3 regions of the Citrobacter sedlakii genome follow, and region 2 is predicted to be linked to each of the others. Evidence: predicted binding sites of a transcription regulator. Region 2 holds the regulator's gene; each other region holds the start of a gene.
What was found. The regulator LexA, encoded in region 2, represses DNA repair genes until DNA is damaged. The targets are predictions, from matches to a motif close to TNCTGTATGTACATACAGNA.
Positions count from the first base shown of each region.

Region 1: JY391_RS05885 (DinI-like family protein) is a predicted target of LexA. The motif match lies at 1,914-1,933, and genes of this name have one in related genera.
Region 3: dinB (DNA polymerase IV) is a predicted target of LexA. The motif match lies at 1,329-1,348, and genes of this name have one in related genera.

Region 1 is NZ_CP071070.1:1,242,429-1,245,710, forward strand. It holds gene JY391_RS05875 (hypothetical protein) at 1-71, opposite strand, end outside; gene JY391_RS05880 (hypothetical protein) at 83-1,462, opposite strand; gene JY391_RS05885 (DinI-like family protein) at 1,952-2,185, shown strand; gene JY391_RS05890 (hypothetical protein) at 2,295-2,516, shown strand; gene JY391_RS05895 (DUF1367 family protein) at 2,601-3,197, shown strand; gene JY391_RS05900 (hypothetical protein) at 3,197-3,282, shown strand, end outside.
Region 2 is NZ_CP071070.1:4,392,205-4,395,486, forward strand. It holds gene dinF (MATE family efflux transporter DinF) at 1-849, opposite strand, end outside; gene lexA (transcriptional repressor LexA) at 970-1,578, opposite strand; gene JY391_RS20825 (diacylglycerol kinase) at 1,701-2,069, opposite strand; gene plsB (glycerol-3-phosphate 1-O-acyltransferase PlsB) at 2,240-3,282, shown strand, end outside.
Region 3 is NZ_CP071070.1:3,593,950-3,597,231, reverse strand. It holds gene JY391_RS17235 (class II glutamine amidotransferase) at 1-388, shown strand, start outside; gene dpaA (peptidoglycan meso-diaminopimelic acid protein amidase) at 359-1,099, opposite strand; gene dinB (DNA polymerase IV) at 1,362-2,417, shown strand; gene pepD (cytosol nonspecific dipeptidase) at 2,459-3,282, opposite strand, start outside.

The DNA.
Region 1 (3,282 bases), 1.6 Mb from region 2:
CCAGCAAAAAGTCTCTTATTGCTATCTTTAACTAATCTATTGAAATCTATGATAATATCTGACATTTTCATGTACCTTTTCCTCAAGTCCGCTGTGTGGCGTTTGCTGGTAAAGGAAAACGAATATTGATCATTACACCAGGGAACCGAGCGTCTTTCATACGCTTAAGATAGGTGCGATCCGGTTCAGATTCAAGCCCTATATTGTTAAATGGGTATGTAAAGATATCGCTTTCAGCATCATTTACTAATTTTTGTTTTAATTGATAGGAACCATCGAAATTGATATGTGTACAACCTGATATCAAAGTCATTTTTACGCCACCTTTGATGTCACGACCCATTTTCTTCAGATTATCGTACATGTCTTGGAATAGTTTAAGTAATTCAATAGTTCCTGTGCCTGAACTATCTGTTTCTTTCTCATTTTTACAACTTACACGCCCTTGTAAAGCAGCAACCGTAATCAAGCCTTCTTTAAACATACCTCGTTTTTTAATATGTTTATTTACATATGGAGTAACCTGTTTACTTAATGAAAAATGATTGTCAGGTAAATTGTTAAACGTTTCATCAATAGTTTGTCCAAAGTTAAATACAGCTATTTCACAAATTGGATTCTTTACGTTGTTATTAACAAATCCGCGTAGATACCAACGAGATCGTTGTTCTAACCCGCAGTGTCTTTCGGCATTATCGAGAAGTTCACCCATGCACGAAGTTAAATGTTTTTCTGCATCACTAACAAGTTTCAATTCGTGGTCGTTGAGACATCTGTTAATGTATTTGGTGAATTTTTCAGCCGTAATATTTTTAGTGTCATGAGCAAATGCTGAGGCATTTTCTTTCCCAATGCTATCAGCGGAAAATATTCTCTGCTTAGGATTGACTTTCTTAGATGCTTCTGTTGCATCAAGTACTTTTCCAGGATCTGCATTGCTTATTTCTTTTACTAGCCCAATATCTCGAATGATTTCAAGATACTGCTCATCTTTGGGATAAACCCCATTAATTTGAATTGTACTATCTTTAAAATAAATGTTGTTTTGTCTGGCTGCAGTGAGCGCTACACCAAGAAGACATTCTAACCCTAAGCAGTGAGTCTTATTTTTCTTATAATTAAATGTATATGATTTTCTCTTCCCTCGTGCTATTAATTTTGCTGCGGCACTAATGAATAACAGAGATTTTTCAGGGTTATCATACAAATCAAAATGTTTAGGGATTAATATTTTTTCCGCATCGCGACGAAGTATGGATGAGTCATATTCTGTGATGACGGAAATATTTTCAATAAATGATACAACTTGATTTTGAATAGGTGTTGTATCATCGGTAAAACGCAAATTCCCATCTCTTCCCTTTTTGGGTTTCTTATTTTTTTTCCTTTCAACGCTTAGAATAAATCTTAACCATCCGCGTAGGAAAGTTGCCTTTGCATCTCTTCTGGATATTTTTTTCATTTCCCAAAAATTCCAATTCTATAAATTGAACTCAAAGTTATCCAGATTATACTTAAGCTATTGTATTTTATCTATGAAAAGGTTGAGTTTTTGACAAATTTTAGATGATATTTTACCTCTACGCTTTAAGTAGATCGGATCTAAACTCACATCATGGACTAGGGACGAGACGTAAATCGTTCTTGAGGGAGAGGAAACTCGCTTATAACTGATAATGAGTTAATGTGTAGTGTCATAAGTATGCACAGCAAGTGGTTGAGTAAGCAATCAGTTCTTTCTGCCTTCACTATGGAACAGGTGCGTGCCAATTTACCCGGGCTTTGCCAGTCGGAGGGATTTGCATCTAAAAAATCTTAGAGTTCAATAGGATATGGCGGATTATTTTTTTACCTCCTGACAGAAAATTAACATTTTGTGCTTTAAAGACGTTGATCATTTGCTCTCACAGGTATACTGTATAAAAGTACAGTATATGCAATGGAGGCAATAATGAAAGTTGAGTTAACCATTGATCGCACTAAAAAACTTCCTGACGGTGCGGAGGCTGCACTTGAGAAGGAGCTGCTTAAGCGGCTTAACAATCAGTATGAAGATTGCAGCCTGGTGATTCGACGAGCCGGATCTGATGGACTTAATGTTTATGGCGCTGCCAAGGACGATAAAAAGCAAATTGAAATGATCCTCCAGGAGACCTGGGAGAGCGCTGACGATTGGTTTTATTAACATAGCGCTTAGGGCTGGCGCGCATTTATCCGAATACCGCAATGTGTATACCTTTGATGCTGCTGCCGACATTTTTTAATTGCGTCTGTATGTCGCTCAGGGGGATTACGTGGCGGATATAGTTCAATCAGATCTTGCTGATAATTTTCGGGTGACCATTACTGATGGAAGAGGGCTTGAGGTTCTGTCGTTCAGGATTAGAGCAGAGGAACGGTATATTATTACAAGCAGAGAGGGGGCTGTAACACCCAGAAAGTTATCCAGAGATGATCTTTACTGGTCAAAAGAAACCATCATGGAAATTGTCCGGGAAATGGCTTCTAAAAATTGACTTGTCACTACGTACGCAATCATAATTCTTGAGCTGGCCTGAACAACCAGCAACCTGACCGCGATGCGCCACGGAGTGAATACCATGGCGCAGTTACAACTCATTAAGCAGTCCTCAGGGATCCTGATCCCGGCTACGCCGGAGACCAGCGATTTATTGCAATCAAAAATTAAGCTCGGCGCCGTGCTGGTGGCCGACTTCAAACAGGTACGCAATCCTGCGTTTCATCGCCGCTTCTTCGCTCTGCTGAATCTGGGCTTCGAATACTGGGAGCCTACCGGCGGCGCGATCTCATCCAACGAACGCAAGCTGGTGACCGGCTACGCAAAATTCCTGGCTTCCTATGGTGGGAATGAGGGCGCACTTCTTGACGCCGCCGAACAGTATCTCGATCGCATCGCTGATAAGCGCGCCGGCAGCATCAGTGCCTGCAAATCCTTTGACGCCTATCGTGCGTGGGTGACCATCGAGTCCGGCCACTACGACGCTATCCAGCTACCGGACGGCACCCTCCGCAAGCATCCTCGCAGCATTGCATTTGCCAATATGGACGAAACCGAGTTCCAGCAGCTGTACAAAGCCGCGCTCGACGTTCTCTGGCGCTGGATACTGTCCCGCACGTTCCGCACGCAAGAAGAAGCCGAAAACGCCGCCTCCCAGCTTATGAGCTTTGCGGGGTGATGGGGATGAAATATAGCTGGTTCCATCACTCTGACTGCACAACCGAACAGGCCGACGAACTGGTGGCTAACTACCGGCGCCGCGG
Region 2 (3,282 bases):
CGCATAGGCGGTAAAGGTAAGCAGCGTCATGAGCACTGCGTTCACGGCAATGATGTCGCCGCCAAGCCTTGCGCCAAGAACAGTAATGGCGCCAAAGCAGAGCTGGAGCAGCAGCGAACGCAGCATAATGTCGCGATTAAGCGCCAGCAGGCGACGAATATTCCCGCGCCAGGCCTGCTTTAACATCTCCATCGAGACGCCGCGCAGATGCAGCACCTTGCGCACCATCAGCATTCCCAGCAATAGCGTGGCGTATTCAGCTATCACCGTAGCCAGCGCAGCGCCCTGCACGTTCATATGCAGGCCCATCACCAGCCACAGGTCGAGGATAATGTTGAGGATGTTACCGACAATCAGCAGAATCACCGGCGCCCGCGCATACTGCACACCGAGCAGCCAGCCCAGCAGGACCAGATTGGCCAGCGAGGCGGGCGCGCTAAGCCAGCGGATTTCCAGGAAGCGTCTTGCCTGCGCCAGCACCGCTTCGCTACCGCCGACGATATGCAGCGCCAGATCGATCAGCGGCGTTCGGCAGAGCGCAATGAGCAGGCCAGCGCCCAGCGCCAGCAGCAATGGCTGTACTAACGCGCGCGCCAGCGCCTGTGGGTTCTTCGCTCCAAACGCCTGCGCCGTAAGCCCGGTAGTGCTCATTCGTAAAAAGAGCAGCAGCATGAACAGAAAACTGGTAGCCGTCGCCCCAACCGCCACCCCGCCGAGGTAAACAGGACTATCAAGGTGGCCTATCACCGCGGTATCTACCAGCCCAAGCAGCGGCACAGTGATGTTGGAGAAAATCATGGGTAAGGCAAGACGCCAGAGCGCTTTATCAGCAGATGCAAAGAACGGCATGAGAAGAAGCCTGAGGAGCAGTTATCGTAGATTTAAAATTATACAGGCCTGATAAGCACAGCGCTGCCAGGCCTGGCGCCGGATAACGGCGCGTACGCTCTTATATCCGGCTAAATGAAATTACAGCCATTCACCGTTGCGGATGACGCCGACGGCCAGCCCTTCAATCGTGAAGCTTTGTTCACGCAGATCCACGACGATCGGTGTAAATTCGCTGTTTTCTGGCAGAAGCTCGACTTTGTTGCCCTGTTTTTTCAGGCGTTTTACCGTTACTTCGTCATCAATGCGCGCCACGACCACCTGACCGTTACGTACATCCTGCGTTTTGTGTACCGCCAGCAGATCGCCGTCCATAATGCCGATGTCTTTCATCGACATACCGCTGACGCGCAGCAGGAAGTCGGCATTCGGTTTAAACAGTGACGGATCGACCTGGTAATGGCCTTCAATGTGCTGCTGCGCCAGCAGCGGCTCGCCTGCCGCAACGCGACCGACCAGCGGTAAGCCATCTTCTTCTTCCTGCAGCAGTCGAATGCCGCGGGACGCGCCGGAAACGATTTCAATCACCCCTTTGCGCGCCAGCGCTTTCAGGTGTTCTTCAGCGGCGTTTGGGGAACGGAACCCCAAACGCTGCGCGATTTCCGCACGCGTCGGCGGCATACCTGTCTGGCTGATGTGATCCCGAATAAGATCAAACACCTCTTGCTGCCTGGCCGTTAACGCTTTCATTCCGCCCCCTGGGTGTATATACAGTTATGCTGTGAGTATATACAGCTAAAGGTGATTTTGGAACCACAAACTGCACAATGATCCGCAGTTTTATGCGGTTATGGAACGGAGCGCGTATGTTGTTAGTGAAAATGGGCCCACAGCAGAATGCCCCAGGTGATCAGCGCGACAATAATGGAAAGCAGCACTGCCGCCGATCCCATGTCCTTCGCCCGTCCTGACAGCTCGTGATATTCGGATCCAATACGGTCGACGACGGCTTCAATTGCACTGTTTAAAATTTCAACAACCATGACCAGCAGCACCGAGCCAATCAGCAGAACGCGGGTAATAGCATCGACATCCAGCCAACAGGCGATGGCCACGCCTGCCAGCACCGCAATGCTTTCCTGACGGAACGCCGCCTCGTTGACCCATGCTGCGCGAAACCCCTTCCAGGAGTAACCGGCTGCTTTAATAATTCGGGTGAATCCAGTGGTATTGTTAGCCATTAAAAGAACCTTTTTGCATTATTGGCGTCAATGACAATGCTTTGTTAGCGCGTATAATCTGAGTGCGGGCAACGCGGCGCGAAGTATGACCGTATACAACAGAAATTCACATGACTTTCTGATATCCTTGCAGCGCATTTGCATTATTAACCAGAGGCTTTACATCGTTTATGTCCGGCTGGCCACGAATTTACTATAAATTACTGAATTTACCATTAAGCGTACTGGTAAAAAGCAAGTCTATTCCGGCGGATCCTGCCCCGGAACTGGGACTCGATACCTCTCGCCCAATTATGTACGTTTTGCCGTATAACTCCAAAGCGGACTTACTCACACTGCGCGCGCAGTGTCTGGCGCACGATCTTCCCGACCCGTTAGAGCCGCTGGAGATCGACGGCACGCTGCTGCCGCGCTATGTCTTTATTCATGGCGGACCGCGTGTCTTTACGTATTACACGCCGAAAGAAGAATCTATCAAGCTGTTCCATAACTATCTCGATCTGCATCGCAGTAATCCAGACCTGGATGTGCAAATGGTGCCGGTCTCGGTGATGTTTGGCCGCTCGCCTGGACGTGAAAAAGGCGAAGTGAATCCGCCGCTACGTATGCTTAACGGCATTCAGAAATTCTTTGCCGTCTCCTGGCTGGGGCGCGACAGCTTTGTGCGTTTCTCGCCGTCCGTGTCGCTGCGCCGCATGGCCGACGAACACGGCACCGACAAAACCATCGCGCAGAAACTGGCGCGCGTGGCGCGTATGCACTTCGCCCGTCAGCGTCTGGCGGCGGTCGGTCCGCGTCTGCCGGCGCGACAGGATCTGTTTAACAAACTGTTGGCCTCGAAAGCCATTGCCCGCGCGGTAGAAGACGAGGCGCGTAGCAAGAAGATCTCCCACGAAAAAGCGCAGCAAAACGCCATTGCGCTGATGGAAGAGATCGCTGCGAACTTTTCTTACGAGATGATTCGCCTGACCGACCGCATTCTGGGCTTTACCTGGAACCGTCTGTATCAGGGGATCAACGTCCATAACGCCGAGCGCGTGCGCCAGTTGGCCCACGACGGGCACGAAATCGTCTATGTGCCGTGCCACCGCAGCCATATGGACTATCTGCTGCTCTCGTATGTTCTTTACCATCAGGGGCTGGTGCCGCCGCATATCGCTGCCGGTATCAACCTGAACTTCTGGCCTGCGGGACCGATTTTCCGTCGCCTGGG
Region 3 (3,282 bases), 800 kb from region 2:
AACAGACAGTGAAAAGGCGTTTTGCTGGATGCTGCATAAGCTCACCCTGCGTTACCCACGCACGCCGGGCAACATGGCCTCGGTGTTTAAATATATCGCGACGCTGGCGGGGGTGCTGCGGGAAAAAGGCGTGTTCAATATGCTGCTGTCAGACGGACGCTATGTGATGGCGTTCTGCTCAACGAATCTGTACTGGATCACGCGCCGGGCGCCGTTTGGCGTCGCTACGCTGCTGGATCAGGATGTGGAAATTGACTTCAGCTCGCAGACCACACCTAACGATGTGGTCTCGGTGATCGCCACTCAACCGCTGACGGGCAATGAAACCTGGCAAAAGATCATGCCAGGCGAGTGGGCGTTATTTTGTCTCGGGGAGCGTATAGTTTGACGCCAGCTGCGGGTGAACCACCTCGTGGCTCAACGGCTTGCTGACCACATAGCGGCCATCGACAACGGAAACGGTCGGTGGCTTGCGGGTCTGCTCAAAGTAGTCGTAGCCTGGCTTTAACTGCGCCCAGAACGACTTGTAATAAGAGTACTTGTGACGCTGCATATTGGCGTCGGTCATGCGGAACGGGTAGATGCTGACCTGAACGCTCGGCTGGCCAAACACCAGCGCGCCGGTGACGAACTGGAAAATCTCGTCAATCCCGCTGTCGGTCATGGCGTAGCAGCCAACGGACACGCAGGCGCCGTGAATCATCAGATACTTGCCCTCATAACCGTGTGCGCGGTCATAGGCGTTAGGAAAGCCAATGTTAATGGCTTTATAGAAACGGCTGTCCGGTTTGAGCTGGCTACGCTGAACGCTGTAAAAACCTTCCGGGCTTTTGAAATCTCCCTGGCGCTGTTTAGGGCCTAAACCGCCGGAGTAATTACAAATCTTATAGCTGTCGAGCAACTGGTACTGTTCGCCCATCTTAACGTAGAGATCAAGCGTGCGCTCTTCTTTAAAGATCTGAATATAGACAGGCGAACCCATCAACTGCTGCTTATACTCTTTGCTGATCGGCGTCGTGGAGCTATTGCTACTCAGCAAACCGGCGAACGACACGCACGGGATCAAAAGCATCGCAATAAACAATGCGATTTTACGCATACTGCTTGTTCCTTGATAAAACGGTTACACATGCCAGAACGGCAAATATCAGTACCCAAAATCGGACGAATCTGGATTTTAAGCGCTCACATTAGCACCACGGCAGTTTTTCGCAAGCCCCGCGTGTTGTGTTTACACTTTACGCTAAAACGAATTAAGACATTTCTTTAATTGCATCTCTTTTGACACCACATTATGGGTTCTTCATTGACTTCTCATTCCCTAAATATACTGTATACTTAAACAGTGTGTGGGAGGGGCGATGCGTAAAATCATACATGTTGATATGGACTGTTTTTTCGCCGCGGTTGAAATGCGCGACAACCCCGCGCTGCGCGATATTCCCATCGCCATTGGCGGCAGCCGGGAGCGGCGTGGCGTGATCAGCTCCGCCAATTACCCGGCGCGAAAGTTTGGCGTGCGCAGCGCGATGCCCACGGGAATGGCGTTAAAGTTATGCCCGCACCTCACCTTATTACCCGGTCGTTTCGATGCGTATAAAGAAGCGTCAGAACATATCCGCGAAATTTTCTCCCGCTACACCTCGCGCATTGAACCCCTCTCGCTGGACGAGGCCTATCTTGACGTCACCGACAGCACCCATTGTCATGGTTCCGCGACGCTTATCGCTCAGGAAATTCGCCAGACCATTTTTAACGAACTGCGGTTGACCGCTTCTGCGGGCGTCGCACCGGTAAAATTTCTGGCAAAAATCGCTTCTGATCTGAATAAACCAAACGGGCAGTACGTGATCACGCCAGTAGACGTTCCGGCATTTCTCGAAACGCTGCCGCTGGAAAAAATCCCCGGCGTGGGAAAAGTCTCTGCGGCAAAACTGGAAAGTATGGGACTGCGTACCTGCGGCGATATTCAGCATTTTGACCTGGCGACGCTGTTAAAACGCTTTGGCAAATTCGGACGCATTATCTGGGAGCGCAGTCAGGGAATTGACGAGCGGGACGTCAACAGCGAACGCCTGCGAAAATCCGTGGGTGTCGAACGGACGATGGCGGAAGATATTCATCACTGGTCGGAATGCGAGGCGATCATCGAGCGCTTATACCCCGAGCTTGAACGCCGTCTGGCAAAGGTCAAACCGGATTTATTAATCGCCCGTCAGGGGGTGAAATTAAAATTTAATGATTTTCAGCAAACCACCCAGGAACACGTCTGGCCGCGGTTGAACAAAGACGATTTACTTTCTACCGCGCGTAAAACCTGGGACGAAAGACGGGGAGGGCGAGGCGTTCGCCTGGTGGGATTACACGTTACGCTGCTTGATCCGCAGCTGGAGCGGCAGTTACTGCTGGGGTTATAGACGACCGGATGGCGTAGCGCCATCCGGTATGGATTACCGACTTATTTTGCCGGGATCGCTTTCAGCAGTTCCGTCAGCAGCGTCCAGTAATGACCCACGCTTTCGATATGAACCTGCTCATCCGGCGAGTGCGGACCGGTAATGGTTGGCCCGATGGAAACCATGTCCATGTCCGGGTACGGTTTTTTGAACAGACCGCATTCCAGACCTGCGTGGATGATCTGAATGTTCGGCGTCTTGTTGAACAGACGCTGATAGGTTTCCCGCACCAGGTGCATCACCGGCGAGTTAGCATCCGGTTGCCAGCCCGGGTAGCCGCCTTTCGCTTCGGTTTTCGCGCCTGCCAGCTTGCCGAGAGAATCCAGCATACTCACCACGTAGTCTTTACCGCTGTCGATCAGCGAACGGATCAGGCAGTGAATTTCTACGTTGTCGTCAGTCATGGTGACCACGCCCACGTTTAACGACGTTTCCACCACGCCTTTGGCGACGTCAGAATTGCGGATCACGCCGTTCGGGGTCGCGTTCAGCAGACGAATAAAGCTGTCGCGAGACTGCGCGGTCAGCGCCGCTTTCTCGTTGGTCGTCGTCTCCAGCAGAACCACGAGATTTTTCTCTTTCTCTGCCAGTTCGTTTTTCAGGATAGCCTGGTAAGTATTGACCCGCGCTTTCAGCGTCTCGACCTTGTCAGCCGCAACCGCAACGGTGGCAAACGCTTCGCGCGGAATCGCGTTACGTAGGGTGCCGCCATTAAAGTCGACCAGACGCAGATCCAGCTCTTGCGCATGACCGGCGAGGAAGCGTACCAGCAGCTTGTTGGCGTTACCGAGGCCCACGTGGATTTCGCCGCCGGAGTGGCCGCCCT